Regions from separate parts of the Shewanella sp. VK101 genome, predicted to be linked through region 1. Evidence: predicted binding sites of a transcription regulator. Region 1 holds the regulator's gene; each other region holds the start of a gene.
What was found. Region 1 encodes sigma-54, which starts transcription at its own class of promoters, with help from an activator protein. Its sites were predicted from a motif close to GTTGGCACGNNNNTNGNNT; they were not measured.
Positions count from the first base shown of each region.

Region 1 (7,134 bases):
GGGAGATACCATAGTGCTCAACATGCCCAATGAAGTGACTTTCCAGGTCGATAAGACAGATCTCAGTAGCGGTGCCATGCGGGTATTGGACAGCGTAGTGCTGGTGGCCAAGGAATATGACAAGACTCAACTGAATGTAGTGGGTTATACCGACAGCAGTGGCTCTGAGTCCTACAACCTGAGATTGTCACAGGTTCGCGCCAGTGAGGTTGGTAATTACTTGATCCGTAAAGGTGTATCCGGACAGCGAGTATTGACCCAAGGCCGAGGTGAGGCCAGTCCAATCGCCTCCAATGCCACCCCTCAGGGACGGGCACAGAACCGTCGGGTAGAGATTATTCTTAGTCCTCTCGGTTAAGATTTTAAGTTTAAGGGTCGCTGCGGCGGCCCTTTTTATTGGGTCAAATTGTCCCTTTCTTCGGTTCTCCTTGTCAGATGGCGTGATCTTGAGGGGAATTTATGACAAGTTTTGCCGTGGTGCGTTGATTTGTGATGCGGTTTGGTTGAGTTTAGCGGCATCTGTATCTTATACACCGGAGAAAAATAAATGAAAAAGAGCGTCTGCTTACTCGCCCTGTTGCTGCCTGCCTTCTCTCAGGCGGCGGATCTGGAGTTCAGGGCCGCGGGAAGTTTGAAGACCGCCATGACGGATGTTATCGCCAGTTATCAGGCCGATGGCGGCGTTAAGGTCAATGCCCAGTTTGCCCCTTCAGGCTTGCTCAGAGGCCGAATTGAAGAGGGCGAAAAGGTCGACCTGTTTGCTTCGGCCAATATGAAACACCCACAGAAGCTGATGCAGGAAGGCAAGGGCGCGCCTGTGGTGATGTTTGCCCGTAACCGCCTGTGCGCCCTGGCGCAAGATAATGTTCCTCTGACGACAGAGAATATGCTGGATACTCTGCTGGACAGCAAGATCAAGCTGGGCACCTCCACTCCCAAGGCCGACCCTGCCGGTGACTATGCTTTCAAGGTGTTTGACCGCGCCGAAGCTATCAAGCCCGGTAGTCAGGCCAAACTGGCGGCCAAGGCGCTCAAGCTGACGGGTGGCGCCGACAGTGCCAAGGCGCCGAAAGGCAAAAATCCCTATGGCTGGGTGATGGCCAACAAACAGGCGGATGTATTTTTAACCTACTGCACCAATGCCGTATTGGCCAAGAAAGAAGTGCCTGATCTCAAGATAGTGGCGTTGCCCGAGTCGCTGGCAGTGGGTGCCAACTATGGCATGCTGGTGCTGGATAAAGCCGACTCTGCCGCCTGGCCGCTGGCCATGTATATTCTCTCTCCCAAGGGGCAATCCATTCTGGCCTCTTACGGCTTTGAAGCGCCGCTTAAGCCCTAAATCTCTATCCGGCGGAAGCGGGTTTTACTCTGGAGATATGCGAGTCAGTTGCTCTGAACTGACTCGCACTCTCTTTATGGGTATTTCACGGTTTTTTGGCCAAATCAGCTTGCGCAGGCAATTATTATCCTTCTAAAGTAGGGCATTATGTCCTTGCCAGGGGGAGCATGCTCGAAACCAAAGGCTTACCGATAGCGACAGATTATCTCGGCGACGAGGTGAGATTTATCCGCCTTTGTTATGACAGTCAGGGCTTGGATATCGAACTGAGTGTTGAGGGCAGCCGGGCATTGGTGCACTTTGACTCTGTGGTTGGCTTTCGGATGCTGGATGAAGGCGATCTGATGGAGTTCTGGACCGAGTGCAGCCTCTCCAATGGCTGGTTGTTTCGTATCTCCAACGGTGGTTGGTATCGCCAGGAGGCCGAACGCAGCGGCTTTATGGCCAGCGCCAATCTCAAGTTGCAGGAATATCTGCTGGTGAGCCGCAATGAGTGTGTCTCTGTCTTCTGTGAACAGGATGAGCCCAAGGTGCACTGGCTTAAAGACTGACCCGCTATCTTCCACAGTCAGAGGACGAACCTGGTCGCCCTCTGCTATTTCTGCAATGCGTCAAGGCCAGAGCTTCAGCAAGCCTTCAGCCCATTAGAACCTGAGCCTCAGCTCATTAAAACGAGAGTCGCCAATCCCAGGAAGGCGAACAGGCCTATTACATCCGTCACAGTCGTCAGCACCATGCCGCCGGCCAGCGCAGGATCTACATTGAGCTTTTTCAGGATCAGCGGAATACTGGCCCCTGCGAGACCGGCTACCGTCATATTGATCAACATGGCGCCGCCAATAAGGGCGCCGAGTGCCAGATCGCCTTTCCAGATCCACACGGCAGTGAATACCAGCGCCGACCACAACAGGCCATTGAGAAAGCCGATGGCTAATTCCTTGCCGATAAGCCAGCGGGAGTTGCTCTGGCCTATGTGGCCGAGGGCGATACCGCGGATCACCAGCGCCAGTGTCTGGTTGCCGGCAACGCCGCCCATGCTGGGCACTATGGTCATCAGAATTGCTATGGTGGCAAATTTTTCCAGCGTGCCTTCAAACATATTGCTGACCGAGGCGGCCAGCAGGGCGGCAAACAGGTTGAAGGTCAACCATAAAGAGCGGCGAAAGGCGCTCTTGAACACGGGGCCGAAGGTGTCTTCATCATCGTCCATCCCCGCCATACCCATCATGGAGTGTTCGGCATCTTCGCGGATAACGTCCACAACATCATCAATGGTGATCCGCCCAAGCAGATGGCCTTCGCTGTCGACCACTGGCGCCGAAACCCAGTCGTGACGCTCAAACAGTTGGGCCACTTCATTGTCCGGCATGGTGACGGGAATACTCTCAAGCTCGGGATCCATTATGCTGCGGATCCCGGCGGTGGGGTTACAGGTCAGTAGGGTGGAGAGCTTGACGCCACCGAGCAAAATATCGCGTCTATCTACCACGTAGAGGGTATCTGTGGCTTCGGGCAGCTCGCCCCTTTGGCGCAGATAACGCAGCACCACATCGACATTGACGTCAGGCCTCAGGGTCACGGTATCTGTGTTCATCAGACTACCGGCGCTGTCTTCCGGATAAGAGAGCGCCTGTTCGACCCTGGCCCTGTCTTGGGCACTCATGGAGTGCAGTACCTGTTTGTAGAGTGTATCCGGCAGGCTTCGCAGCACGTAGGCCAGATCATCGGTATCCATACCCGCGGTCGCTCGTGCCAAACACTCAGGACTCATCAGGCTGATCAGCTGGTCTTTCATATCTTCACCCAGCTCTTCGAGGATCTCGCCGCTCTGCTCCTGATCCACCAGTTGCCAGAGTACCTGACGGGTACGCGGCGGTGAAGATTCGAGAATAAAGGCGATATCCGAAGCCGTCATTCGCTGCAGCATGTCGCGCACATGCACGAACATACCACTGCTAAGAGCTTGGTTTAGTTGAGTAAGACGTTGTTCTGTCAGCTCTTGGTCGAGCGCTTCTATTGGCATGCAGTTCCCCCTGTGATGCAAAGCGAGGATATGTTACCTCAAGACAGGGGTGTTATAGAAACAAAGAGTGCAGCGCTAAGGCTTTAGCTGGCTTCGTCGAAACGGGCGTTGATCAGGGCGCAGATAGCGTCCATCGCGGGTTCGGCATCCGGGCCTTCGGCGATGAGGCGAATACTCTTGCCTTGACCGGTTTCCAGCATCAAGAGCCCAAGCACACTGGCGGCCGAGGCTTTTTTCTCGCCTTGGATCAGGGTGATATCGGCTTCGAACTCGCTGGCCAGCACCGCCAGCTTAGTGGCGGCGCGGGCATGCAGGCCCAGCTTATTGACTATGGTGACTTCCCGCTCAACCTTTGCCATTATTCAGCTCCCGGTGACGGGCCTGTACCTTGTGTTTGCTGTTGCCAAAACGCTTGGCGAGCTGCTCAGCGACATAGACAGATCTATGCTGGCCGCCGGTGCAGCCTATGGCTATGGTGAGGTAACTGCGGTTGTTGCGTTCCAGGTGCGGCAGCCAGGTTTCCAACAGATTTTCTATCTGCCAGATAAACTTGTTCACCAGTGGCTGGCGGCTGAGAAACTCCTGCACAGGTTCATCCAGCCCGGTCAGTGGCCTGAGCGCCGGCTCCCAGTGGGGGTTGGGCAGAAAGCGCACATCAAACATGAAGTCGGCTTCCTGGGGCATACCATGCTTAAAGCCGAACGACTCGAAGTTGATCACCAGTTCTTTATCGACACTGCCAAGCAGAATTTCCCGCACTGTGTCACTGAGTTCATAGATGTTCAGCGCCGAGGTGTCTATGTAGTGATCCACCAGTTTCGACATGGGTTCCAGCAGCTTGCCTTCGAGCTTGATGGCGTCCTGTAGTGAGACTTTGCTCTTGGACAGGGGGTGCAGTCTGCGGGTTTCGCTGTAGCGCTTCAGCAGCACCTTATCCGAGGCGTTGAGAAAGAAACTGGTCAGTTGGGTGTTTTCCGGCAAGGCCGCCAACTGTTGTTCCAGCACCTTTTCCTGATCCGGCATATTGCGCACATCTATGCTGATGGCGACCAGATCATTGCTGCCACGGAGGTTTTCCAACAGGCTGCCAATCATGGGCAGGGGGAGATTATCCACACAGTAGTAACCCAGGTCTTCGAGTACCCTGAGGGCAACGGATTTTCCGGAACCGGAGCGGCCTGAGACTATGGCGAGTTTCATCCTGTGATCACCTGATAGAGTTCTGTTTCGTCGCTGGATTTTCGCAACTGCTTGAGTATCGCCTTATCGCTGAGCTTTTCAGCCATGGCGGATAGGGTACTCAGGTGTTGCTGACATTGATCTGCGGGCACCAGGAGGGCGAACAGTATGTCCACCGGCTGGTTGTCTATGGCATCGAAGGCGATAGGCTCTTCGCATTTGACCAACACGGCAATCGGCTCTGTAATGTCCGGTAGTCTGCCATGCGGAATCGCAATACCATTACCTATACCTGTGCTCCCCATCTTTTCGCGGGCCAAAAGGCTTTCAAAAATCGCTTGAGAGGAAAGGGTGGGGTACTGGGCGCTAGCGAGATCGCTAATCAGCTCCAGTACCTTTTTCTTACTGCCCGGAGTGGCACAGGTAGTGCACTCCGGCCGCAGGATGGTACTCAGTTCCATCGTTAGTGTTTTGTCAGCTTTTCTTTGTGTTTAATGACCTGACGATCCAATTTATCAATCAGAACGTCGATGGCGGCATACATGTCGGCATGTTCAGAAGTTGCATAGACTTCGCCGCCTGTGAGGTGGATCTTGGCTTCGGCTATCTGTTGCAGTTTTTGTACATTGAGCACAACGTGCACATTATTGATCTGTTCGAAATGGCGTTCAAGTTTAGAAAACTTACTTTCCACGTAGTCACGCAGTGAGTCGGTGATCTCGATATGATGTCCTGTCAGGTTGATTTGCATAGAAAGATTCCTCCAATTTCCAACTGTGGATTTATAAACTCTTACGCTGGTTCGACGGTGGTATCATCATAGCCTCGCGATACTTGGCTATGGTGCGTCTTGCAACGTTGATTCCCTGTTCTGCCAGAAGTTGCGCCATCTTGCTGTCGCTCAAAGGCTTCTTCTGGTTTTCCGCTGCCACGAGCTTCTTGATAAAAGCCCTGATCGCCGTGGAAGAGCATTCTCCGCCATCTTCGGTGCCGACATGGCTGGAGAAGAAGTACTTCAATTCAAATATTCCCCTGGGTGTATGCATATACTTTTGAGTGGTGACCCTGGATATGGTCGATTCATGCATCTCGACCGCTTCGGCAATATCGTTGAGCACCATGGGTTTCATGGCCTCTTCACCATATTCAAAAAATCCCTGCTGGAACTGCACTATACAGTTGGCCACCTTGAGCAGGGTGTCGTTGCGGCTCTCCAGGCTCTTGATAAACCATTTGGCTTCCTGAAGATGACCTCGAATAAACTGGCTGTCTGATTGACTGCGGGCGCTACGAGCCATAGCAGCATACTGCTGATTGATCCCGAGTTTGGGCATACAGTCCGGGTTGAGTTCTACTACCCAGCGGCCGTTTTTCTTCCAGACACTGACATCAGGGATCACATATTCCTCGTCCATCGGCTGCACCAGCAAGCCGGGGCGGGGATTGAGACTCTGGATAAGGTTGATGGCGTCACGCAGCTGATCTTCCTTGAGCTTGGTCTTGCGCATCAGGGTGCGGAAGTCGCGGGCGGCAATGAGATCCAGATGTTCGTCAATCAACAAGCGGGCGTCGGCCAGATGCGGGGTGTCTGCGTTGAACTGTTGCAACTGGATCAGCAGGCATTCGCGCAGATCTCTGGAGGCGATGCCGACAGGATCGAAGTGCTGGATCCGCTTGAGTACTGCCTCGACTTCATCGAGCTCAATCTCAGGGTTGCCCATGGCTTCGAGGATCTCCTCTGTGCTCTGGGTCAGATAGCCCTGCTCGTCGATGGCATCAATAATGGCGGTGGCAATGGCGTCGTCGGTATCGGAAAACGGGGTCAGGTTCTTCTGCCATTCCAGATGTTCATAGAGCCCTTCGCTGGTTTCCCCCTGGAAGGGCATATCATCTTCACGGCCCATGGCCGGCCCGGAGGCACTGGCGGCGGTAAAGACTTCGTCCCAGGTGGTATCCATAGGTAATTCATCCGGCATAGACTCATTGTTCAATGCCTCTGAGGTTTCTACCGTGGAACCATCTTCCTGCTTGGCGCTCAACTCGCCGGCGTCGTTTTCCTTGTGGTTGTCGTCGATAGCGTCATCCTGGTTGTCCTCGGCCATTTCCAACAGAGGGTTGGCTTCCAAGGCTTCCTGGATTTCTTGCTGCAGCTCAAGGGACGACAGTTGCAGCAGGCGAATAGCCTGTTGCAACTGAGGTGTCATGGTCAACTGTTGACCCAGTTTGAGCTGGAGTGACGCTTTCATTATACCGCTAATCCCTACTCGTTATTTTTCAAGGAAAAAATTCAATAATAACAAACTATAATACCCGGAATTGCCACCGGATGACATGATCCTAACTATAGCCTGAATTGTTCGCCTAAGTACACAGCGCGCACTTGCTGGTTGTCCAAGATTTCAGCGGGTGTGCCCTCGGCGATCAACTGCCCATGGCTGACTATGTAGGCTCGCTCACAAACGTCGAGTGTTTCGCGAACATTGTGGTCTGTGATCAGCACTCCCAAACCGCGGGACTTAAGCTGTTCGATGATTTTCTTGATATCGATAACTGAGATGGGATCCACACCGGCGAATGGCTCATCCAGCAGAAT
Region 1 is NZ_CM151402.1:761,891-769,024, forward strand. It holds gene ACSHSR_RS03435 (YiaD family glycine zipper/OmpA-like lipoprotein) at 1-358, shown strand, start outside; gene ACSHSR_RS03440 (molybdate ABC transporter substrate-binding protein) at 548-1,339, shown strand; gene ACSHSR_RS03445 (hypothetical protein) at 1,507-1,890, shown strand; gene mgtE (magnesium transporter) at 1,998-3,362, opposite strand; gene ACSHSR_RS03455 (HPr family phosphocarrier protein) at 3,446-3,721, opposite strand; gene rapZ (RNase adapter RapZ) at 3,708-4,562, opposite strand; gene ptsN (PTS IIA-like nitrogen regulatory protein PtsN) at 4,559-5,002, opposite strand; gene hpf (ribosome hibernation promoting factor) at 5,005-5,292, opposite strand; gene ACSHSR_RS03475 (RNA polymerase factor sigma-54) at 5,324-6,787, opposite strand; gene lptB (LPS export ABC transporter ATP-binding protein) at 6,883-7,134, opposite strand, start outside.

Region 2 (7,134 bases), 630 kb from region 1:
TAGACCCAACCGCTGACGGGATCCATCCCTATGAGTACCGAATGGGTCTGTTGGCCAATGGGAATACTCATGGCTTCGACCTGAACCACAGTGTGTTCATCGGTACTGGGCAGCATCAACGCATCGGCGAGCGTTTGGCTGTTGAGGGTGTAGGTTTGCATCTTACTGCCGCTGTAGACCGGCAGCTTGTTGAAGTGTTTCGGCGGCAGCGAGTGCGCGGCATCGATATTGTCGAGCCGGGATGCGCCGTGGCGTTTCAGACAGCGGGCCAGCCCGGAGCGCGAAACATGGGGATTGATAAACTCCTGGGTGACTTGCAACAGCCTGTCCAGCGGCAGCTTGAGCTGCCAGCGTAGCCCGACAACCACATACTCCTGAATATCGCTCAGAGTGGTATTCAGATGATGCGGGGTGTGGGATTGATCCTGGGTCGACTCGCGTTTACGCCACTTGCGAACGGTTGCTTCACTGATATTCAGTAACCGTGCCAGTTGGCTGACATTGAGCTCAGACTCCTGGATAAAGCGGCGCATTTCCGGGGTGGTGGTGGCATTGCGATGACGCCGTTTTCCGGTTTGAGTTTGCTTCATAATCAGCTGGGACTGGGCCCTTGGGCTTCCTTTCTCGCCTGTCTGCCATGGTTGCAAACTTCCACAATACTGAGCGTCAGGCTGTTATTTCAGTAACAGGTGAAGCAGATTACCAGTGCCTGCCGCTCGATACAATCATCTGGGACTGAAAATCCTGCTTTTGTTTTAAAGACTCTTGTTCGCTAACTTCGTTTGTTGTTAACTTGTTTTTAAATTGATATAAATTGGTTGTTTTGGTTTTTTGTGCTGTAAAAATGGATATCTGATACCTATTTATCCCTAATCCCCTGTGGTCTGTTGCAGCTTATATTGCAGCTTATGTTACAACCTGGGTATCTGCCTTTAGGGCAACTGGATGAACTGGCATCAGCAACAGAAATGGAGAGTGTCAGGTGTATTTAACAAAAAATAATCTACTGGGAATGGCGAGTGCTGCCTTGTTTACTGTACTCGGCGCCGGTTGCAGTGGTACCAGTACCACTACCGCCGAGTTGTCGCCTGAGGACGCGGCCCGCCAACAAAGACTCGATGAACAGGGATACCGCTGCGACCGGGTTAGGGTCACCGGCAGCAATATTCCCAACCGCCGCTGTACAACCGCCCAGCAGCGGGAAAGAGAGCGGGAAGAGGCGAGAGCCTATGTCGATAAAATGAATCAGCAAAACATGAACGATTAGCGCTTGAGACCGAGGGGGAGGCCAAGGCAAAATAGCCTACCCCCCCTCGGTTTTTTGGAGTCTCCCATCAACGCCGTGCAACTCTTTTTGTATCCCTTACGCCAGAGTGAGCCTTTAAAAATAAAAGACCTGGCGCTGTGTCTGACGCCGGCCGAGCGGGAAAAGTTTGCCCGAATAAGCCATAAAGAGGTACAACAACGGGCAATAACAAGCCGCGCCTTGCTGAGAAAGACCCTGAGTACTCAAGCGCCGCTTGCAGCCCGGGAGTGGTGTTTCGATTATGGTCCCCAGGGTAAGCCGCTCCTTTGTGATGAGCAGTTTCAACAGACTCAGCTGCATTTTAACCTCAGTCACAGCGGTGATTGGCTGCTGTTGGCATTGCTGAAACATCCTTCTCCTGAGTTGCAACTCGGAGTCGATATAGAGCGTTTACGGATGCGCACGGCTATCGATACTGTGATGCGCCACTATTTTGCGCCTTTTGAGCTGCAGCAATTACGAAATCTGGATGATGCCACGCGGCGAGAGGCGTTTTTCGACCTCTGGGCCTTGAAAGAGTCTTATATCAAAGCGACCGGCAAGGGGTTGGCGCAGCCGCTCGATGGTTTTGCGTTTGACTTGAGCTCAGGGGAGGCATGCTCGGCCGAGCGGCCAGCCGAGATTGTTGCGATGCGCCGTGGGCTTTTGCTAAAGCCTAAGGAAAACACCCAATGGCAGAGTTGGCTTGGCCATATGGAGCCGGGTTATCGATTGGCCCTGACGCTGGGGGCGCCTGCAGCCATCAACTGGCAACTGCAGTGGCACCTTGGTCAGTAGCACTCTGAAATAGGTTACCGGCAAGAATGAAAAAGCGGCTTTAAAGCCGCTTTATGTTCGATTACTGTCTTGCCAGGCGTTGGCTTTCCGGCACGTGCTCAAAGTCACTGCGGAAAGGGTTGATGTCCAATCCGCCTCTGCGGGTGTAGCGGGCGTAGACGGTCAATTTACTGCAATGGCAGAAACGCTTCAGATCGGTGAATATCCGCTCCACACACTGCTCGTGGAACTCGTTATGCTGGCGGAAAGAGATCAGATAACGCAGCAGTTTTTCCCTGTCTATCTTGGGTCCCTGGTAGCGGATCATCACGCTGCCCCAATCAGGCTGTGAGGTGATCAAACAGTTGGACTTAAGCAGGTTGGAGTTCAAGGTCTCGGCGACTATCTGCTTGTCGTCTGTGCTGTCTTCGAGCCATTTGGGGTTGAACTCATAGTCGCTGACTTCAATATCCAGATCGTCAATGCAGTGCCCCGGCAGCTCAACAACTCTCTGGCTGTTGAAGTGCTTGGGCTCAATCACTCTGACTTTTACCTCGCCATTGGCACAGCGGCTCAGATCTTGGGTCAGGGTCTGCTCGACGGCTTCAGTACTGTCAAAGCGGGTTTGATTGAAACTGTTCAGATAGAGCTTGAAGGATTTGGACTCAATTAAATGCTCACTGTTGAGATCCAGCTGGAACTCGGCGATGGCCACCATGGGTTTGCCCTTGGCATTGAGCCAGGAGAGTTCATAGCCGGTCCAGATATCGGCCCCCTGAAACGGCAGAGGCGCACTCAGGTTGATTGCATCACGGTTGAGTTTGCGGGGCACACCCTGCAACAGCTCAGGGGCGTAATGCTCTTGATAATCTGTCTGCTGACCCAGTGTCAGGCCAGATAAGGCTTTGGCGTTCCGGTAAGGGTCGTGATTCTGTGTCATCAAGCGGGTTTCCGTGTCAAAATAGGCCACCATTATACCTGAATTTGGAAGTGCGATAAGTGTCTTGTGCCCAGGCGTTGGAGCAATTTCTCAGCCGTTATCATCAAAGTTACCAGTCGAGTCTGGGGGAAGGCCCCAGATATTATGCCAGGGGAGAGGCCTCGCCCTGTGTGCTGCAGGAGGATGGTGAAGATCCGCTACTGTGGCAGACTATTCGCCGAGAACAGCCAGGCAGCTTTGCCAATGTCAGTCATGCGCTGGAGTTGCCGCTGCATGCCGATATCGATGAGTTTTATGGGCAGTTTTTTGCCGCGCATCTGTTGTTTGAAGCCGATTTCGGCGAAGGGGAACTATTGCAGCCCTGGAGTCAGGATGATTTTGAGTTCCTGCAGCAGAATCTGATTGGGCACCTGATGATGAAACGCAAGCTCAAGCAGCCACCGACCTGGTTTATCGGCCTATTGGGGCAAGGTGATGAGATGATCTGCGTGGATAACGAAACCGGTGCTGTCTGGCGTGAGACCCCGGGTGAGCTCCCCTCAAAGAAGCTGGCAGACAGTCTGGAAGAGTTTCTCGCTTTGCTGCGCCCCAGAGTGGCGCCGGCGGTTGAGCCTGTGGAGCCGGCCATGGCGAATGTCGACCATCCCGGTCTCTGGGCGCGGATGAAGCTTATGTGGCAACACCTGTTTTCCCGCCGCTGACAGTCGGGGTTACCACAATCACTATTGATTGATGATCACTGCTATTGATGATCCTAGGCTATTGATTGTCCCAGTTTATTGATGATCCCAGGAGAGGTTGGAGACTATCCGGCAGTTGTCACAGCGGAAATGAAACAGATCCAGCAATGGGCTGGGCTGGCGCCAGTCCGGGTTGCCGCAGCGGGGGCAGGGACGGGCCAATTCGGCTTGTTTACTCTCTCCCCCGACCCGGTAAAGGTAGTAATAGGTAGGAATTTTGGTCAGATATTCGATACGGCCGCGCAGATCCCAGCCGCGGCGGAACAGATCGCTGTCCGGGCTGGAAAGCTCCTCGAGGGCGGCAAATTCGGCCTTGGTTGCTGCGGCCATCTGCAGTTCATCACAGGCTTGCCACTCGGTTTGCCAACGGATCACCCGCTTGTGATCGCCGTTGAAGGTCGCGGGAATGCGGTAGAGTGGAATGGGTAGCAAGTTATCGCCGCTGCGCAGCGGCGAGCACATATGCACATAGCTGGTATAAAGCAGCTGCCAACTTGGGGGCTCCAGGGTGCTGACCTCGGAATTGATATCCTGACCTATGAGCTTTTCCTTGGGGGTCAGCAGTTTGGCCTCGGTTAACTGCTGCAACGCCTGTTTGGCCCAGGGACTGTTGTGCCTGTTGGCCAGACTGGTTTCTTCCGGTAGCAGCAGCCTGACTCTGAACTCCCCGTCCCTAAAGGCCACCGCAAATTCCCGTCCCAATACCTGACCGTTGGCCCGCCAGGCCTCAAGCAGGGTATTGATGGCTTTTTCTGCGGCGCTGATAGTGGTGTTGGCAAAGCATTCAAACCTGAGTTCGCAGACAAACATTATTGCTGTTCCTCAAGCTTGGCGAGTCTTTGTTGCAAGGCCGCGAATTCTTGTTTCAGTTGCTGCTGTTCCTGGCGTAGCTGGCTGATTTCCTGCTGGAGAACTTCTACTGTGGTGACAGCTTGTTGTGGCACGGTTTCTTGCAGTTGAGGTGCGTCTTCAAGCAGTTTTTCCCGTTCACTCTCTGGCAGGGATTTGAAACGCTGCAGACCTTCAACCAGCAGTGGCATTGGTAACTTGTTGCCGAGTCTTGCCTTAATCAGTGCCAGAGAGGGAGTATGGCCGCTTTGGGCTACTGCCGCCGCGGCGGCCATGACCTGTTCCAGTGGAGTGGACATCTTGGTAAAAAACCTCACATTTTCGCGAATAGCTACATAGTGCAGCAGTTGTTTGCTTTTATCATTTTGATATTTATCAGTTTATTTGTTGGCCTGCATGTTGCATAGCGTTTGCTGCATTTGCTTAACAAAAGTCAACATTTGATAAATATAACAAGGAGTGACAATGAACAAGTTATTACTGCCACTGATGGGGATTGCAAGCTTAGGGCTTAGTGCCTGTGTGGTCAATGTCGGCGATCACGAAGCCAACTGGGATGAAAAGGAGTCCTGGCAATTGCAGCAACAGCAAAATCAGCAACAACTGGCCAAGTTGACTCTGGGAATGGATCAGCAACAGGTGCAGCAGCTCATGGGGCAGGCCGACTTTAATGAAGCCTTTCTCTCCAATGATCAGCAAGTACAGGTACTATTTTACCGTACCCGCCACAGACACAGTGATGGCAAGACCACCAAGGATGAGTGCACCCCCTTGGTGTTTCGCGATCAACAACTGATTGGCTGGGGCGATAAGGCTTACGCGCAGCTGTAATTCACACTCATCCCAATTTCAATCAACTCCTGAGCTGGGCGTCCAAATGGTCTATGGTGTCTGACCATTGAGCGTCCTCGGCCAGAGCCTCTGTTAAAAAAGTGCGCTGCGCTTCATTCCAGAATGGTGCATCCACCAGTTTGACTCCCTCGGGGATAGAATGTGCGCCGATAAAGCCTTCTATCGCCTTACTGCTGCTAGGGAGTCCCAATTGCTCAAATAAATGGGCCAAGTCTGTGTGGGTGGTATCCATATTCTGACCTCCAGAAGTCCTGACATATCTTGTCAAGGTGATGAGTGAACAAGCCTTAATAAAACAGATAGTAAGCCTTATTCCTTCCCCTTAGGGAAGGTGCAAATAAGTCCTCGCGGCCTTCTCTTTTGTAGAGAGTGGCTTGCACAGCAATTGGCGTTCAAGGCATCTGACTGAAGGCATGCCGAAGTCAGATAACGCAGAGAGCGGGTTGCTGTGAAAGCCCCGAAGGGCGTGGCTTACAGGCCTGCCTGCTGTGTTGTGCTTCTTGCAAAGGACTAGGGCCATTTGCTGCGAACCACGCCTTGCATCCAAGCCCGTAAGCCGACGCAGAGCCCACATGGGACTTGTTCGCGCCTTCCTTAGCTTATACCAATCTGCCTAAAGATGAAGTGACAATGCCTGGCAAGCAAGATCAAGATATTGCACTTTGATCCAATATTGTTAAATTGGAAATTGCCCTTTTGGCTGACAAGGACAACAACAAATGGAAACCCAGACTCCCGATTCTCTGCGTGCCGTCTACCTGACAGCGGAAGATTTGCGCCTGGCCGCATCAATTCTCTATAACGCCTATCACGATGATGCGTTTTTTCAGCAGACCTTGCCGGCCGCCAATGCCGTCGAATATGAACAAAAGCTCAGAGCCGCGATCCGTGAAGAGCTCAATGAGCTTTGGCAACAGGAGCAGCCTCTTATTGGGTTGTTCGACGCTGAGCGCTTGATTGGGGTTGCCTGCGTGGTGACCTCATCACTTCCCCAAGGGGAGGGACGCTATTGGCATTGGCGTTTGAAAATGCAGCTGGGGACAGGCTGGCAATCGACGCAGAAGTTGATGCAGAAGGAGAATTCAATTCTGGAGCACCTGCCGGCTACTGAATACGGCATTATACAGTTCATTGCAGTAGCTTTAACCGAGCAGCGCAAGGGTTATGGCAAGTTGCTCGTCCAGGCGGTATTGGGTTGGTGTGATGAGCAGCCGGAGCTGGAAGGGGTTGGAGTCTTTGTGACTGAGGATGGCCATTCTCATCTGTTCCGAGAGCAAGGCTTTGTACCCGTGGTTGAGCTCAATATAGGGCAGTTAACCGGAGAGTTGCTCTTTTACCACAGTCATACCGATGATGACGTCTACCAATAACAGGAGTTAAGAGTGGAGCAAAAGTACAAGAGTTTTGCTGAGTTTTATCCTTTCTATCTATCTCAGCATTCCGATCCCGTATGCCGAGGTTTGCATTATCTAGGTTCGACCTTGGTATTGCTTATTCTGTTATTCAGCCTGCTTAGTGGACAATTTGTATGGCTCTTGGCTCTGCCTGTGGTGGGTTATGGCTTTGCCTGGATTGGTCACTTTGGTTTTGAACACAATAAGCCGGCGACCTTTCAATACCCAGTCTACAGCTTGATGGCTGACTGGGTCATGTTGGCCCAATTTGTCAGTGGCAAACGTCGTTTCTGAGTG
Region 2 is NZ_CM151402.1:1,392,809-1,399,942, forward strand. It holds gene ACSHSR_RS06235 (helix-turn-helix domain-containing protein) at 1-590, opposite strand, end outside; gene ACSHSR_RS06240 (hypothetical protein) at 983-1,267, shown strand; gene ACSHSR_RS06245 (4'-phosphopantetheinyl transferase family protein) at 1,343-2,083, shown strand; gene queF (NADPH-dependent 7-cyano-7-deazaguanine reductase QueF) at 2,145-3,002, opposite strand; gene syd (SecY-interacting protein) at 3,062-3,703, shown strand; gene ACSHSR_RS06260 (Zn-ribbon-containing protein) at 3,779-4,552, opposite strand; gene ACSHSR_RS06265 (hypothetical protein) at 4,552-4,890, opposite strand; gene ACSHSR_RS06270 (DUF3192 domain-containing protein) at 5,057-5,422, shown strand; gene ACSHSR_RS06275 (DUF2789 domain-containing protein) at 5,445-5,675, opposite strand; gene ACSHSR_RS06280 (GNAT family N-acetyltransferase) at 6,163-6,813, shown strand; gene ACSHSR_RS06285 (Mpo1-like protein) at 6,826-7,131, shown strand.
Region 2: ACSHSR_RS06270 (DUF3192 domain-containing protein) is a predicted target of sigma-54. The motif match lies at 4,978-4,996, and genes of this name have one in related genera.

Region 3 (7,134 bases), 2.4 Mb from region 1:
CAATCGAGAAGATGGTTGCAAGGGCGTATTCAGGGAAGGACGCTTTAAGTCGCAGGCGCTGCTCGATGAACAGGCGCTACTGGCCTGCATGATGTATGTGGATTTAAATCCCATTCGCGCCGGTATTGCAGATTCGCTGCAAACTTCTGATTACACATCCATTCAGGAGCGCATAGAAGAAGTAGCTGAGCCTGCAACTGCCAACGCTTCACTTAAGCCACTGCTGCAATTTGACGGTGCAGCAACTACCGCCGAACAAAGCGGTATCCCGTTTCACTTTGCCGACTATCTGGAGCTGATTGATTGGACAGGCCGGGCGGTGCGGGAAGACAAGCGTGGCTTTATTGCCTCTTCCAGGCCCAAACTACTGCTTGAGCTTGGTATCAGTGACGATGCCTGGATAACTTCCGCCAAGGAGTTTCGCCGTCAGTACAGTGGCATGAGTGGCCGATGGGATGCCATGTGTGCCATGAAGGCCAAATATGGCGGTAAGTGGTGCCGGGGTAAGCAACAAAGCCAAGCAATACATCCCCATTAACCTTAATCCGTTGGTGATGTTGCAGAAACAGGCTTAAGCCTGCCTTAGGCATGCCTAGCAACCGCAGTTTTTGTATGAAGCACGCAGATTACTCATCTCAGAGAGTCTCATTTCCAAAAATCCGTCGTTATTTATCAGAGACTGACCCCTGCAACGAGCTTCCTTGCAGCTCAGAAAGTGGTTTGGATGTTCTGTCTATTTAGATGGCCAAATTCACTATGCCACTACAGTTTTGGGCTTTAAAGCCACGATGAACACATCACCAACTCAACGTTTTCCCAAAGAGGAAACTATCAGAGAACAAAATCATTAATTTGAAGTGCCTGAATCGGCAGTGGATGGGTTCCAAAAAAGCTTGAGATTTGTGCTAGCAAGCACAAGAAGAAAGTAGTGGTCTCCCCACAGGGACTCGAACCCCGATCGGTCGCTTAGGAGGCGACTGCTCTATCCTGTTGAGCTATAGGGAGACGCCAGTGATTATACTGGTTTTCACCCGGATGAAAAGGCTTTGGATTTAATTGCTTAAATCTTAATCGCGATGTCATTCACCTGAATGTTGAGGGCGGCATTTTCACCGCTGAGCACTGCGATGGCACTTTCCTCTGTGACTTGATCTATGGTGATTTTTGCCCGGGTTTCTCCGGCCACGGCGCGCATCTGGTTCATGCGGTCGGGCAGGTTTTGTTGCAGCACGATTTGGAACTGATCGCCCACGCGGATGCCGTTGCGTCGCCCAAGGTTGAGTATCACTCTATCTTGTTGACGCACGACTATCTGTGCCAGCAGCGGTCTGCAGGCCAGTGCCATATCGATATCTTTACTGGCATTGGCCAGCACCTTATCTATGGCCTGCCCATAACTGGCACGCCAGAATCTGTCGCTGTTGGGGGCGACGGATTCATTTTTGGCAAACTCCCAGGGCGCGGAAATGCTGTAGTTCTGATACCAGATCTGCTCGCCGCTGATCCCATGATAGAGGCTGAGCTGCAGCTGAAACAGTCGCTGAGGCTCGCTGTCCCACAGGCCCATAAAGCCGGACTCGGCCGGTTCGGTGGAGATATCTATGATTTGCGGCAGCAACAGATACTGGCTGTCGGTAATTTCACTTATCCAGGTCGGCAAACGGTAACCCCGGATATTGATAAGCTCTTCTTTGATATCCAGCCGCTCTTTGGCATGCAGGTGGGCAAAACTGGTGGAAGATTGCTTATCCAGCGTTGCCGCTATCCGCTCGGACAGGCTTCGCTGGAAATTTTCCAACTGACCATAACGCAGTTGGCTTCTGTCCTTAATGCTGGCCTGTGGCACCAGGATAGCGGCCTTGATGGCTGAGCTTTGGCACTTGTTATCCGGGCCGTCGAGAATATCGAGCCGCATAACCACCTTGAGCTTGTCTCCCTGGCGCATTTCGCTGACCAGTTCGACACTGCTTATCTGCGCCTGGCTGGAGAGGCTGAAATCGTTTTGGGTCAAGCGCCCCTGGCTGACACTCTGGGTTGATTGGAAACTGCCGCCACGGGAGAGCAAGGCCATGTTGATGGCGTTGTCCATTGCCGCTTCCCGTGCCTGGGTCAGATTGCCATTGATTATTTTGGCTTCACCTCGGGCCTCGGTCCACTCTGCCATGGCGTTCAGGCTGATGCCTAGCAGCGGCAGCAAGAGCAAAGGGCGCAATCTCATAAGACGGTTCCTCAAAATAAGAGTCAGGGTGACGGAATTTTGCCGCCACTTAAACTGGTATCGCTTGCTATTCAAATTTTATGCCAGCGCCATCCATTCACAGCTGATGCAGCGCAGTTTGCGACCATGACTAAAGCGCGGCAAGAGTTTGCCGATAAGGGAACAGAGAATATAAGTTCCCATTGCCCGCCAGTGGATAAATTGAAGGGGCAAATGAAGGTGTGGGAAATGAAAAGGCGTAGATAAGCCCCTTAAACATCTTCGTAAAAGCCTGTAATAAGCTGCCAGGCAACCGGGTTTGTTCGCCGGTGTCATCTGTTTGTACTTGGTCTGCAGGCCTAACTTAGGTTGGTATTTTATTTGCATAGCTTTACCCCAGTGAAAGGAACTTGGCGCTAATCGAGTTAGCCGTGGTGCTTAATGACAACCTCGGAGAAAGCGCGGCATAAGTCAGGTAGGTCAAGGTTCACGCCAGGTCCAAGAGTCGCCAGGTTCCTCAATAAAGCAAGTGCCCGCCAGGGTACCAGTGGGATGGATATTATGTATAAAGCCCTGTGTATATTGCCTTTACTCTTGCTGCCTGCTTGCGGCATGACTTCGCCGCAACAGCAGGCCGAGGTCAAGTCTCAAGCGGCGCCAGTCAATCTATTGGCGCAGCAGTTGGTTGACGAGTTGGTAACTCATAATGACGCTCTCAAGCCGACCCAGCCGCTATTGGTGATGACACCAGTGATGGTGGAAGACATGCAGAGCAGCAATGCGCTCGCTTCACAACTGCAGCAGGGGCTGATGACGGCCTTTCATCAGCGCGGTTTTAACCTGGTGGATTTGAACCTGGCCGATGCGGTGCGGGTAACGCCACAGGGGGATTTCATCCTTACCCGTGATTGGCAGCAACTGCCGACCGATATTGCGGTGGAGCATGTACTGGTCACCAGCATGAGTCAGGCGAAAGGTGAAATGCTGTTCAACAGCCGAATTGTCAACGTCAACAACAACCGGGTGCTTTCGGCAGCCGGTGTGCGGGTACAGGAGCAAGAGCTGCCCGGCTACTTGGCGCCTTCCAATAAGGTGGTGTCAAAAGAAGGGCTGCTTTATCGCTACGAAAGCCGTGGTGAGGATAAGGGCCGGATAGTGGGAGACAAGTAATGAAGCATTGGAACAAAACACTGTCATTGGCCACGCTGGCGCTGGCGTTAATTCTGGGTGGCTGCGCCGATAAGGACAGATATGTGCAGTGGGAGACTGAGGCGCCGAGCAGTTTTCCCAAGTTGACGGCAATAGGCTATGCCCCGCTGGCCAGCCAACCGGCCAAGGAACAGTCGCAAAAGGTGCTGATGGCGATGCAGGCATCCAAGATTGCCGCTTATCGTGAATTGGCCGAACAAGTCTATGGTCAGCGATTGTCGGCCGACAGCAAAGTCAGTGACTGGATGCTGAAAGGCGATAATATCCAGGCCTCGGTTTCCGGGGTGATCCGCGGTGCTAAGGTAGTGCGCAGTTATCCGGCCGGAGATCATTATGTGACCGAACTGGAGCTGGATTTCGCCCGGGTGTGGGATCTGTATCAGCAGCAAAATCGCCCCCAGCGAGTCAAAGAGATCACTTATTTTTAGGAAGGTGAGAATAAGTCCCCGCGGCGTTCACTTTTGTAAATTTTGTAGAGAGTGGCTCGCACCTTCAATTGGCATAAGCAAAAAGCAGCCTTGTTTGGCTGCTTTTTTGTGGCCTTTTATGGCTTAAGATGCGTTGCTGAATTGAGGGCTGAGCTTTGCGTTCTGGGCTGAGCTTTGCGTTCCGGGTCGAGTCCCCTGAGTAACCACCTTGAGTTCAGACTAGGGCTGGGGGCCACAGGCGGTGATTCTGACTAAAGAGTTGAGCTTACACAATAAGCTATAAGCAACAGCAGTCGGGTCTTAATCAAGCCTTGAGATCGTTGCCCAGGGTGGCGATGGTTGAGGTTTTGCCCTTTCCATCATAGGTCAGGCTGGAGGCGTTACGGCTGACCTGCAGCGCTTGCGCCAGGCGATTGATACTGGCCATGCTCAGTTCTATCAGGCCGGCATTTTCCTGATTGCGTAGTTGGCAAGCGGCCAATAGTTCGCGAGCTTCACTGACCTGTTCGGCCAATGGTGGCTGACTGAGTTTGGCTTGTTCAGGATGAGAGGAGAGCGCTTCATCTACCGCCTTGACCTCATTGAGCAGGTCGCCCTTGTCTTTGGCCAGTTGCAGCAGATTATCGGCATTGCGATCCAGCAGGGCGTTTTTTTCCTGCTCGATCAAGTTCAGCAGACGCTCGAGTTGAGTCGTCTGCTGTGCTATCAGGCTGGTGATATCCGGGGTATCAGGCATCAGGACCCTTTATTGAGTTCGTTCAGTTCTGATTCGAATTGAGATATGTTGGCTGCCAGTTTTTCCGGGTCAACCTTATATCTGCCTTCGGCGATCGCTAATTTAATTTCGGTGATCTTCTTTTGATCTATTTCCGGCAGGGAGGCCATTTTACTCTGTACTCCTTGCAGTTGCTGCGCCTGTTGTGACACCACAACAGAGTCAGCTTTCTGCGGAGCAGCACCTTGCTGAGCTGTTTGGCTGCTCTGAGCTGTGTTCTTGTGGACTGAACCTGTGTTCACCCTGGGTTGATTTTGCAGTTGTTTAATATCCATAGCCATCTCGGCTCCAGCCTTTTCTCTGATTACCTTGCTGTCTTATCGGCACCGCCAAGGGGAACTTTAGCATTTTTTACATTCGAACTTCCACTTCGCCCACATTGGTGACAGTAGCCTCCAACACTTTGTCTGAGCGAGTGTTTTTTACCCGAATCTGTTCCCCAAGGTTACCATCATGCAGGGCTTCACCAACAGTTTTTATTTGAAACTTCTCGTTACGGGCATAGATGGAGACTCTGTCACCTTTGCAGACAAAGCAGAGATTGGCGGCAAATACCGGATAGTCTTTGGCTATGCGCCGCTTGAGGCGGGTACCTGTGACTGTGGCTATATCGTCAAATTGCGCGCCGCGCAAACTGGTTTCATCTATGTAACGCAGCGCCAGATTTTCCGGCCCAAGCACAGTGCCCGGGGCCAGTGTCTGGGTAGCCACTACCACAGGGTAACTGATATCCACCCGCACCGAGACATAGATTTGCCACGGGTAGCTGAGCTCCGGACTGTTACAACCTATGCGTACCGTATTGTTGCGGCTTATCTCTCTGTCGCTGGCAAGTTCGGCCGTCAAAGGCGAATTGCATCTGGGGGGCGTGAGCCTGGAATCCAGTCGCTGCGGCGTGATGGTAATTTGAGCATTCTCGGCCGCCAGCACTTTTTTGGCAACTGCCTCTTTAGCCAAGCTTTCTACGGCCGATATACTGGGAACAAAGCTATTCTCTGCCGCCACCGCTGGGATGGGCATTAAAATTGTAGCCAAAATGTACGCAAAATTTACTTTCATAATGAACGGGCTAGCTTGTCTCGCCAGATTACACCTATACTTTCAATGATTCGCGGATCCCAGTGCTGGCTTCACCACAGGTTTAGTCAGAAATTTGACTGAGACCCAGTGTCTTGGACAAAGCAAATAGTATGCCTGTCTGCGTGACAGCAGGTATTTATCAATACAAAGACAACAAGGCAGCCTTATGTCGAGCATTCTTGAATCAGTCAACAAGCGCACTCAACTGGTCGGACAAAACCGTCTCGAACTTCTGTTGTTCAAACTCAACGGCAGGCAAAGGTTCGGGATCAACGTGTTCAAGGTTAAAGAGGTTCTGCAGTGTCCACCGCTGACGGCACTGCCCAAGTTGAACTCCTTCGTTAAGGGCGTGGCCCATATTCGCGGCACCACAGTGTCGGTTATCGACCTCAGTGCGGCGACCGGCGGCAAACCCATAGATGATGTCAAGGATTGCTTCATCATTATTTCCGAGTACAACCGCAGCGTGCAGGGCTTTCTGGTGAAGTCTGTCGAGCGGATCATCAATATGAACTGGGAGTCCATCATGCCGCCACCGGAAGGGGCAGGGCGATACTCCTACCTGACCGCGGTGACCGAAATCGAAGGTGAGTTGGTTGAAATTCTCGATGTTGAGAAAATTCTCGATGAAATTTCGCCGGTTAAGACAGACATCAGTCAGGAAATCGATGAATCTCTCACAATCGACAGAGAGCAGCACTATCATATTATGGTGATTGACGACTCTTCGGTGGCCCGTAAGCAGATCATTCGGGCGCTGTCTTCGTTGAACCTGCAGATAGATACCGCCAAAGATGGTCGGGAAGCGCTGGATAAGTTGAAAAGTATCGCGTCGGAGATGGACAATGTCGCCGATGAGATCCCGCTGATTATTTCAGATATTGAGATGCCGGAAATGGATGGCTACACCCTGACCGCCGAGATCCGTGATGATCCCAAGCTGAAACATATCAAGGTGGTGTTGCATACCTCGTTGAGTGGGGTGTTCAACCAGGCCATGGTGCAAAAAGTGGGCGCCAACGATTTTATTGCCAAGTTCAACCCCGATGAATTGGCATCGGCAGTTAACAAGCATCTGAGTTTATAGTCGCTGTCTGCTGTGGATTTTTATGACTATAGTGAGTTTGATGTCTTGTGTTGCAAATGGGGCTGGGGTATAACGCTGACCCAGTTTTTAAATGGCGCTGCATTGAGTTGCAGCGACGTTTTCACGGATAGTTAGGACACTAAGGTGCCAGATAAATCTCTCGCAGAAACTGAGTACAATCAATTCAGGCTGTTTCTTGAACAGCACAGTGGCATTGTATTGGGTGAGAACAAACAGTATTTGGTTCGCAGCCGTTTGGCGCCTTTGATGGGGAAATATGGCTTGCCATCCCTGTCGGACGTAGTTAAGCAGTCGATGCGGCCCACCGAGCGTCAGTTACGCGCTGAAGTCGTCGATG
Region 3 is NZ_CM151402.1:3,272,624-3,279,757, reverse strand. It holds gene ACSHSR_RS14600 (transposase) at 1-538, shown strand, start outside; tRNA gene ACSHSR_RS14595 (tRNA-Arg) at 930-1,005, opposite strand; gene ACSHSR_RS14590 (flagellar assembly protein FlgT) at 1,061-2,218, opposite strand; gene ACSHSR_RS14585 (FlgO family outer membrane protein) at 2,750-3,367, shown strand; gene ACSHSR_RS14580 (LPP20 family lipoprotein) at 3,367-3,834, shown strand; gene ACSHSR_RS14575 (flagella synthesis protein FlgN) at 4,139-4,570, opposite strand; gene flgM (flagellar biosynthesis anti-sigma factor FlgM) at 4,570-4,890, opposite strand; gene flgA (flagellar basal body P-ring formation chaperone FlgA) at 4,961-5,668, opposite strand; gene ACSHSR_RS14560 (chemotaxis protein CheV) at 5,856-6,776, shown strand; gene ACSHSR_RS14555 (CheR family methyltransferase) at 6,921-7,134, shown strand, end outside.
Region 3: ACSHSR_RS14585 (FlgO family outer membrane protein) is a predicted target of sigma-54. The motif match lies at 2,566-2,584, and genes of this name have one in related genera.

Region 4 (7,134 bases), 2.0 Mb from region 1:
ATCAGCTCGGCCTGTGCCACCAGTGCGCACTGTATCGGTCACGCGGTGGAACTTATCCAGATGGGTAAACAGGATATGGTCTTTGCCGGCGGCGCCGAAGAGATCGACTGGACCCTGACCATGGGCTTTGATGCTATGGGCGCCTTGTCGACCAAGTATAACGACACACCGGAAAAAGCCTCCCGCACCTATGATGCCGACCGTGATGGCTTTGTTATCTCAGGTGGCGGCGGCATAGTGATTGTCGAAGAGTTGGAGCACGCGCTGGCCCGTGGCGCCAAGATTTATGCCGAAGTCATCGGCTACGGCGCTTCATCAGACGGTTATGACATGGTTGCCCCAAGCGGTGAAGGTGCGGTGCGCTGCATGAAGATGGCGCTGGAGTCAGTAGATACACCTATCGATTATGTTAACACTCACGGTACTTCTACCCCTGTCGGTGATGTGCGTGAACTGGAAGCCTTGCGTGAAGTTTTCGACGGCCAGATGCCGGCGATTGCCTCAACCAAGTCGCTGACAGGGCATGCCCTGGGCGCAGCCGGTGTTCATGAGGCTATATACAGCCTGTTGATGCTTGAAGGTGGGTTTATCGCGCCTTCCATCAATATCGACAATCTGGACGCGGCCGCAGAAGGTATGCCAATTGTGCGTGAATACCGTGACGCCGAGCTCAACACTGTTATGAGCAATAGCTTCGGTTTCGGCGGCACCAACGCCACACTGGTGATGCGCAAGTACAAGTAAGCGCCTTGATTCAGTGAAACAAGAAGGAAGCCGAATGGCTTCCTTCTTTGCTTGTGAGCTGACGCAGAACTTGTTAGTAGCTTCCTTAAATGTGCGCCGGACTCAGACAAGTCTGCAGGCCGCTGATAGAATAGCGGCTTAATCCACAACAGAGCAGGAAAGTCGATGAAGTTGGTGGTTGATGAAAACATGCCCTATGTGCAGCCCTTGTTTGCCGAGCTGGGGGAGATAGTGGCCGTTGATGGTCGTCATCTGGATGCGGCCACAGTGGCCGATGCCGATGTCTTGCTGGTGCGCTCGGTCACCAAGGTCAATGAGGCGCTGCTGGCAGGCGCACATAAACTTAAGTTTGTCGGCAGTGCCACCATAGGGACAGATCATGTGGACAAGGCTTATCTGGCGTCCCGTAATATTCCCTTTTCCAATGCCCCAGGTTGTAATGCCACCGCAGTTGGCGAGTATGCTTTTATCGCCATGTTGGAGTTGGCCAACAGATTTGATACTCAGCTCAAGGGCAAAACCGTTGGCATAGTTGGCGCCGGCAATACCGGCTCGGCGCTGGCGCGCTGCCTTGAAGCCTACGGAATCAATACCTTGCTCTGCGACCCCTTTCTGGCCAAGGCTGGAGACAGCCGCCGTTTTGTCAGCCTGGATGAACTGATTGCCGGCGCCGATATTGTTAGTCTGCACGTACCTCTGACCCGGGAGGGCGACCATCCTACTTGGTATCTGTTTGACGAGCAGCGACTAGAGACATTGAAACCCGGCTGCTGGTTGCTTAACTGCTGCCGCGGTGAAGTGATAGACAATCGCGCGCTGATCCGGGTCAAGGCCAAACGGCCTGACCTCAAGTTGGTACTGGATGTTTGGCAAGGGGAGCCCAACCCCATGATGGAACTGGTGCCTTTGGTGGAGTTTGCTACCCCGCATATTGCCGGTTACAGCCTGGAAGGCAAGGCCCGGGGCACTTTCATGTTATATCAGGCCTTGATGGCGATACTCAATCGCCCGGCGGACAAGTCGCTTGCCACTCTATTGCCCGAGCGCTGGAATTCCCGGCTCGATATCAGCAGTATGCCCGATGAAAAGGCATTATTGTCTCTATGCCGATTTATTTATGATCTACGTGATGACGATGAAAAATTCCGGAAAATGCTGAAAAACCCCGCAGGTTTTGATGACATGAGAAAAAATCACCGCCATAGGCGAGAATTCAGTGCTTTGACTCTTTCAAACGCCGGGGGTTCTGGGGTAGATTGGTTGTCTCATTTAGGTTTTTCAGGAGTCGGTCTGTAAATGTCGCAGGAATTTAACGTTGTCGTATTGGGTGCCTCAGGGGCTGTGGGTCAAACCATGATAGAAATCCTTGAGGAGCGTAACTTCCCGGTGGCGAATCTGTTTCCACTGGCCAGCAGTCGCAGCGCCGGTGAAACCGTGAGTTTTCACGGTAAACAGGTAGAGATCCTCGATGTGGAGAGCTTCGACTGGACTCAGGCGCAGATAGGTTTCTTCTCTGCCGGTGGTGATGTTTCGGCCAAGTGGGCGCCGATAGCGGCCGATGCCGGTTGTGTGGTGATAGATAACACCTCCCACTACCGTTACGACCTGGATATTCCATTGGTTATTCCAGAGGTCAATCCACAGGCGATTGCCGACTTCCGTAACCGTAATATTATCGCCAATCCCAACTGCTCAACCATTCAGATGTTGGTGGCGCTCAAGCCTATCTATGATGCCTTTGGGATCAGCCGTATCAATGTGGCCACGTATCAGTCGGTTTCCGGTACAGGCAAAAAGGCGATTGAAGAGCTGGCGGGTCAATCTGCCAAGCTGCTGCAGGGCTTGCCTTCAGAGCCCAAGGTTTATGATAAGCAGATAGCTTTCAACGTGTTGCCGCATATAGATAAGTTTATGGAAAATGGCTACACCAAAGAAGAGATGAAGATGGTTTGGGAAACCCAGAAGATCCTCGGCGACAGCGAGGTCTTGGTGAACCCTACCGCGGTACGGGTACCTGTGTTCTATGGCCATTCGGAAGCGATTCATATCGAGACGCTGCAGCCGGTTGATGCCGCGGAAGTCAAGGCGGTATTGCGGGATGCCGAAGGCGTGGTGCTGTTTGAAGATGATGATGATTATCCGACAGCTGTCACCGAAGGTGCCGGTAGTGACCCTGTGTATGTCGGCCGGGTGCGCAAGGATATTTCTCACGATCTGGGTATAGATCTTTGGGTGGTCTCTGACAATATCCGCAAGGGCGCGGCGCTCAACAGTGTACAGATAGGCGAAATCCTAATCCGCGATTATCTCTAGAACTTCTTGTTTCTGTTGAAAAAGCCTGCAAGCAGCAGGCTTTTTTTGTTTTGCAAATGTGAACAGTAGCAGGGCGGACATTTCTGGTTTATAGTAATCTCAATAAATACAAATGCCTAAAGCCAGTCGTCAGTTGGCGAAACCAGCGCTTGAAAGGGAAGAATGGATGAACTTTCGCACTTCATATCTTGTTGGCCTGATGGCCGCTTTTTTTGCCCTGAACCAAGGTACTCTCATTGAACCCGCCCATGCAGAAGGCCTGAAAATTACCGGCCCTGATGGTCAGGTGCGCCAACAGGTACGCCAGTATGGTCCGACTACGCCATCAGACACCTTCTGGAGCATTGCCCAGAAAGTCAGACCGGATTCCAGTGTTAGCATCTATCAGGTCATGGCCGCTATATTTGAGGCCAACCCGCACGCCTTCACCTCCAATAATTACAACAGCCTGGAACGGGGCATGATACTGCTGATCCCTTCCAAAGAGGTGATGCAGGCTATTCCCCAGAGTATGGCCAGAGCCCGTGCCGAGCAGGACGACAAGAGCTGGTCTTCCGGTAAGCCGCTAAAAGCAGATGATGGCAAAATTGAAACTGCCAAAGCCCCCGAGCGTGAAAGCCAAGCCGCAAAAGAGCCAACGCCGGCCACCCAAACTCCTACGGCGGCGCAGCCATCCAAGGTAGCTACAAGTGCCAAGGAAAACAGCGCGCAGCCGAAAGTCAGTGAGCCATCGACTGAGCCAACTCAAGTGGCTGCAGACAAATCGCCAGCCACCACAACCGAAAAAGCAGCCACGGAAGCAACTCCGGAAACGGCCGACGACAACAGCATTGAAGCGCTGCAGAGCCGCAATCTGAGCCTGACCGATGAACTGGGACGCGCGCAGGATCTGCTCACAGTGGCCAATACCGATAACCAAGGGCTGCAAGCGCAAATCGATGAACTGAATCAGCGTCTGTCTGTGTTGGAAGAATCGCTGCAGGCCAGCAAAAAGCAGGAGCAGCAACTCAAAGCCGAAAATGCTGAACTCAAGCAGCAACTTCAAGCTGCCAGTGCTACGGCTAATGAGCCGGACGACCTCTGGCGCAGCCTGATGGACAACCCGTTGTTACTGGCCCTGGCCGCGGCCATACCCGCGGTACTGCTGTTGTTATTGCTATGGAGCATGCTGCGCCGCAGACGTAAACAGAGTGATGCCCAAGCACCACAGACCGAAGCGGCTCCAACGGCTGCCGCGGCTGTCGCCGGCGCGGCCACAGCCGAGATGGCCAATGCCGACGATGAATTGGCGGTGCATCTGGATGATGATCCGGACGATTCCATTGATTCACTGCTGGATGTCGACAGCTCAGCGCTGCAGCCTGAGCCGGAAGTTGAGAGTGACAACGAGCAGATGGACATGGCGCAGGAGATGTTCATCGACTCGGGAGAGGGGGATGACACCCAAGAGGCCGAAGATGAAGGCCAGTCCCTCGATGATCTCTGGGCCGAAGCCATGGGCGAGCAGGAGTCGGGTGAGCAGGAAGACGCCGCAGAGGAAGACTTGGACTCACTGCTGGCCGGATTGGACGATACCGATAAACAGGAAACCATTCCTGAAGAGTTGCAGGCCGAAAGTGTTCCAGCATCAGAGCCTGAGCTCAGTGAAACCTTACCCGAAGATGTGACGGCCGCTTTCGACCAGAGCTTTGAAGCCGAGCTTGAACAGAATCTCAATCTCGAGCCCGAAGAGCAGAATTCCGAGCCTGAATTGGATACAGAGCTGCAGAGTTTGGATCTGGAGAGCCAGGCCGATGACAGCGCTGTAGTCATTGATGAGGATGAAGATCTCAGTGCCGCTATCGCTGCCGAATTGGCAGAAGATGAGCAGGCTGAAGAGACTCTGGATGAGACACAGGAAGCCGATCTCGATGCGCTGCTGGCCGGGTTTGACGTCAATGAAAACACAGAACCTCAAATTGAAGCCGGTACTCAAGTTGAAGACGATAGTAAGACTGAAGCAGAGGAAGATCTTAGCGCTGCCATTGCTGCCGAGCTGGATGAGGATGACTCAGCTGATACCGAGCTGGGCGAAGAAGCAGACATTGATGCCTTGTTGGCTGGATTCGACTCGCCGGCAGCAGAGAGCACTGAAACGGAAGACTTAAGTGACGCTATCGCCGCAGAGCTTGAAGATGACAATGTTGTCATAGACTCCAGCGATACAGAGGCAGACATAGATGCCTTGCTGGCAGGCTTCGATGACTTGGGCGATGCTGTCGAGACTCAAGCGGAAGCAGAGAAGGTTCAAGCTGAGGGAGAGAGTGAAGATCTGGACGCCTTGTTGGCTGGGCTTGCGGATGACGTAATTGCGATAGATAACGTTGATGAGGCGATAGCTGATACTGACGAGGAAGATAGCTCAGAGGTTGAGTCGGGTGATGCCACTGAGCGCAGCGATGCCGAATTGGATGCCATGCTGGCAGGCTTGTCGCAGGTTGAGGACTTGGATGAGCCTAAAAAGTCCGATGAAACCGATACTTTAGCCGATGAGAGCAGGGATACCGACAGCGCGCCACAAAGCGCTCAACGCAGCGACAAGGATTCCGGCTTCTTCGACGATCTCAAGGCCGGCAGCAAGAGCCATGATCCCCATATTCTTGAGTGGGAGCCCTCCGCACCCAAAGAGCCTTTGGTTGAGGAAGAGCCCTCAGCGCCAAAAGAGCCTTCAGCGCAAGAAAAGCAAGAGCCCTCAGCGCAAGAAGAGCCTTCAGCCATAGAAGAGCTCTTGGCTCAAGAGGAACTCTCTAATCAGGAACAGGCTGCTGATGTTGAAGACAGCGTAACAGATACCGAGCAGGCTCTGGATATTGACCTGGCCCAGGATACTGACGACAGTGACAAGAGCCTGAGCGACGATGACCTGTTGGCCGCTTTTTCTGAAAACGTTGCCAAGGAAGCCGAGGCGGATGAGGAATTCAGTCTCGAACTGGATGATGATGACTCGCTGGATCTCGAAGACCATAAACTGACAGTGGATGAAGCACTGGCGGCCCTCGATGCCAAAGAAAAAGGCAAGGTGGCTTCCAGCATGGTACCTGAGCACGATCTCAGCGCCTTCCAGAAGGAAAACGGTTTTATCGATATTGAGCGCCTGCTCAGTGAAGCCGATGAAGGCAACAGTGATACCGACCCCTACAAGGAGCTGGATGTGGATATGGGTGAGCTCGACTCCCTCGTTGGCGCCGCCGCTATGGTCGATGTCGATGATGAGGAAAACTCTGTCAATGCCAAGCTGGACTTGGCGCGGGCCTATATCGAAATCGATGACAAAGACAGCGCCAAGGCATTGCTTAAAGAGGTGGAGCTGGACGGCAACGCCCGCCAGCAAGAGGAAGCTGCAGCCCTGATAAAAACCTTGGGCTAGAGCTCAATCAATACTCAAACGGCGCCTGGAGCGCCGTTTTTTATGCAGTCCGTTTATTGTCCGGGCTTTTTCTTGGAGGCGAATGCTCGCTCTGTGGTAGAATTCGCCGCCTTGAGATCAGGGGAGAAACAGATGCGTATCGCGTTGGGTATCGAATATGACGGCAGCGGCTATTATGGTTGGCAGCGCCAGGCGGAAGTGGATTCAGTTCAGGGGCAGTTGGAGCGGGCCTTATCCATGGTCGCCAATGAGCCGATAGCACTGCAATGCGCCGGTCGCACCGATGCCGGGGTACACGCCACCGGGCAAGTGGTGCATTTTGATACTTCTGCCGTGCGTAAAGAAGGCGCCTGGACCCTGGGCGTCAATGCCAATCTGCCGGACAATATCGCGGTGCGTTGGGCCAAAGAGGTGGATGACAGTTTTCATGCCCGCTTTTCGGCAACCGCTCGCCGCTACCGCTATATTATCTACAACCACAATTTCCGTCCCGGCATTTTGCGTGGTGGCGTCAGCCATTATCACGGCGATCTAGACGAACAGAAGATGCATCAGGCGGCTCAGTATCTGCTGGGCGAGCGCGACTTCACCAGTTTCAGGGCGATCCAATGCCAGTCGCGCACCCCGTTTCGCAATGTGCACAGAGTCAGTGTGACCCGCCATGGTATGTA
Region 4 is NZ_CM151402.1:2,808,610-2,815,743, reverse strand. It holds gene fabB (beta-ketoacyl-ACP synthase I) at 1-744, shown strand, start outside; gene ACSHSR_RS12665 (4-phosphoerythronate dehydrogenase) at 910-2,040, shown strand; gene ACSHSR_RS12660 (aspartate-semialdehyde dehydrogenase) at 2,041-3,057, shown strand; gene ACSHSR_RS12655 (FimV/HubP family polar landmark protein) at 3,224-6,463, shown strand; gene truA (tRNA pseudouridine(38-40) synthase TruA) at 6,596-7,134, shown strand, end outside.
Region 4: ACSHSR_RS12655 (FimV/HubP family polar landmark protein) is a predicted target of sigma-54. The motif match lies at 3,190-3,208, and genes of this name have one in related genera.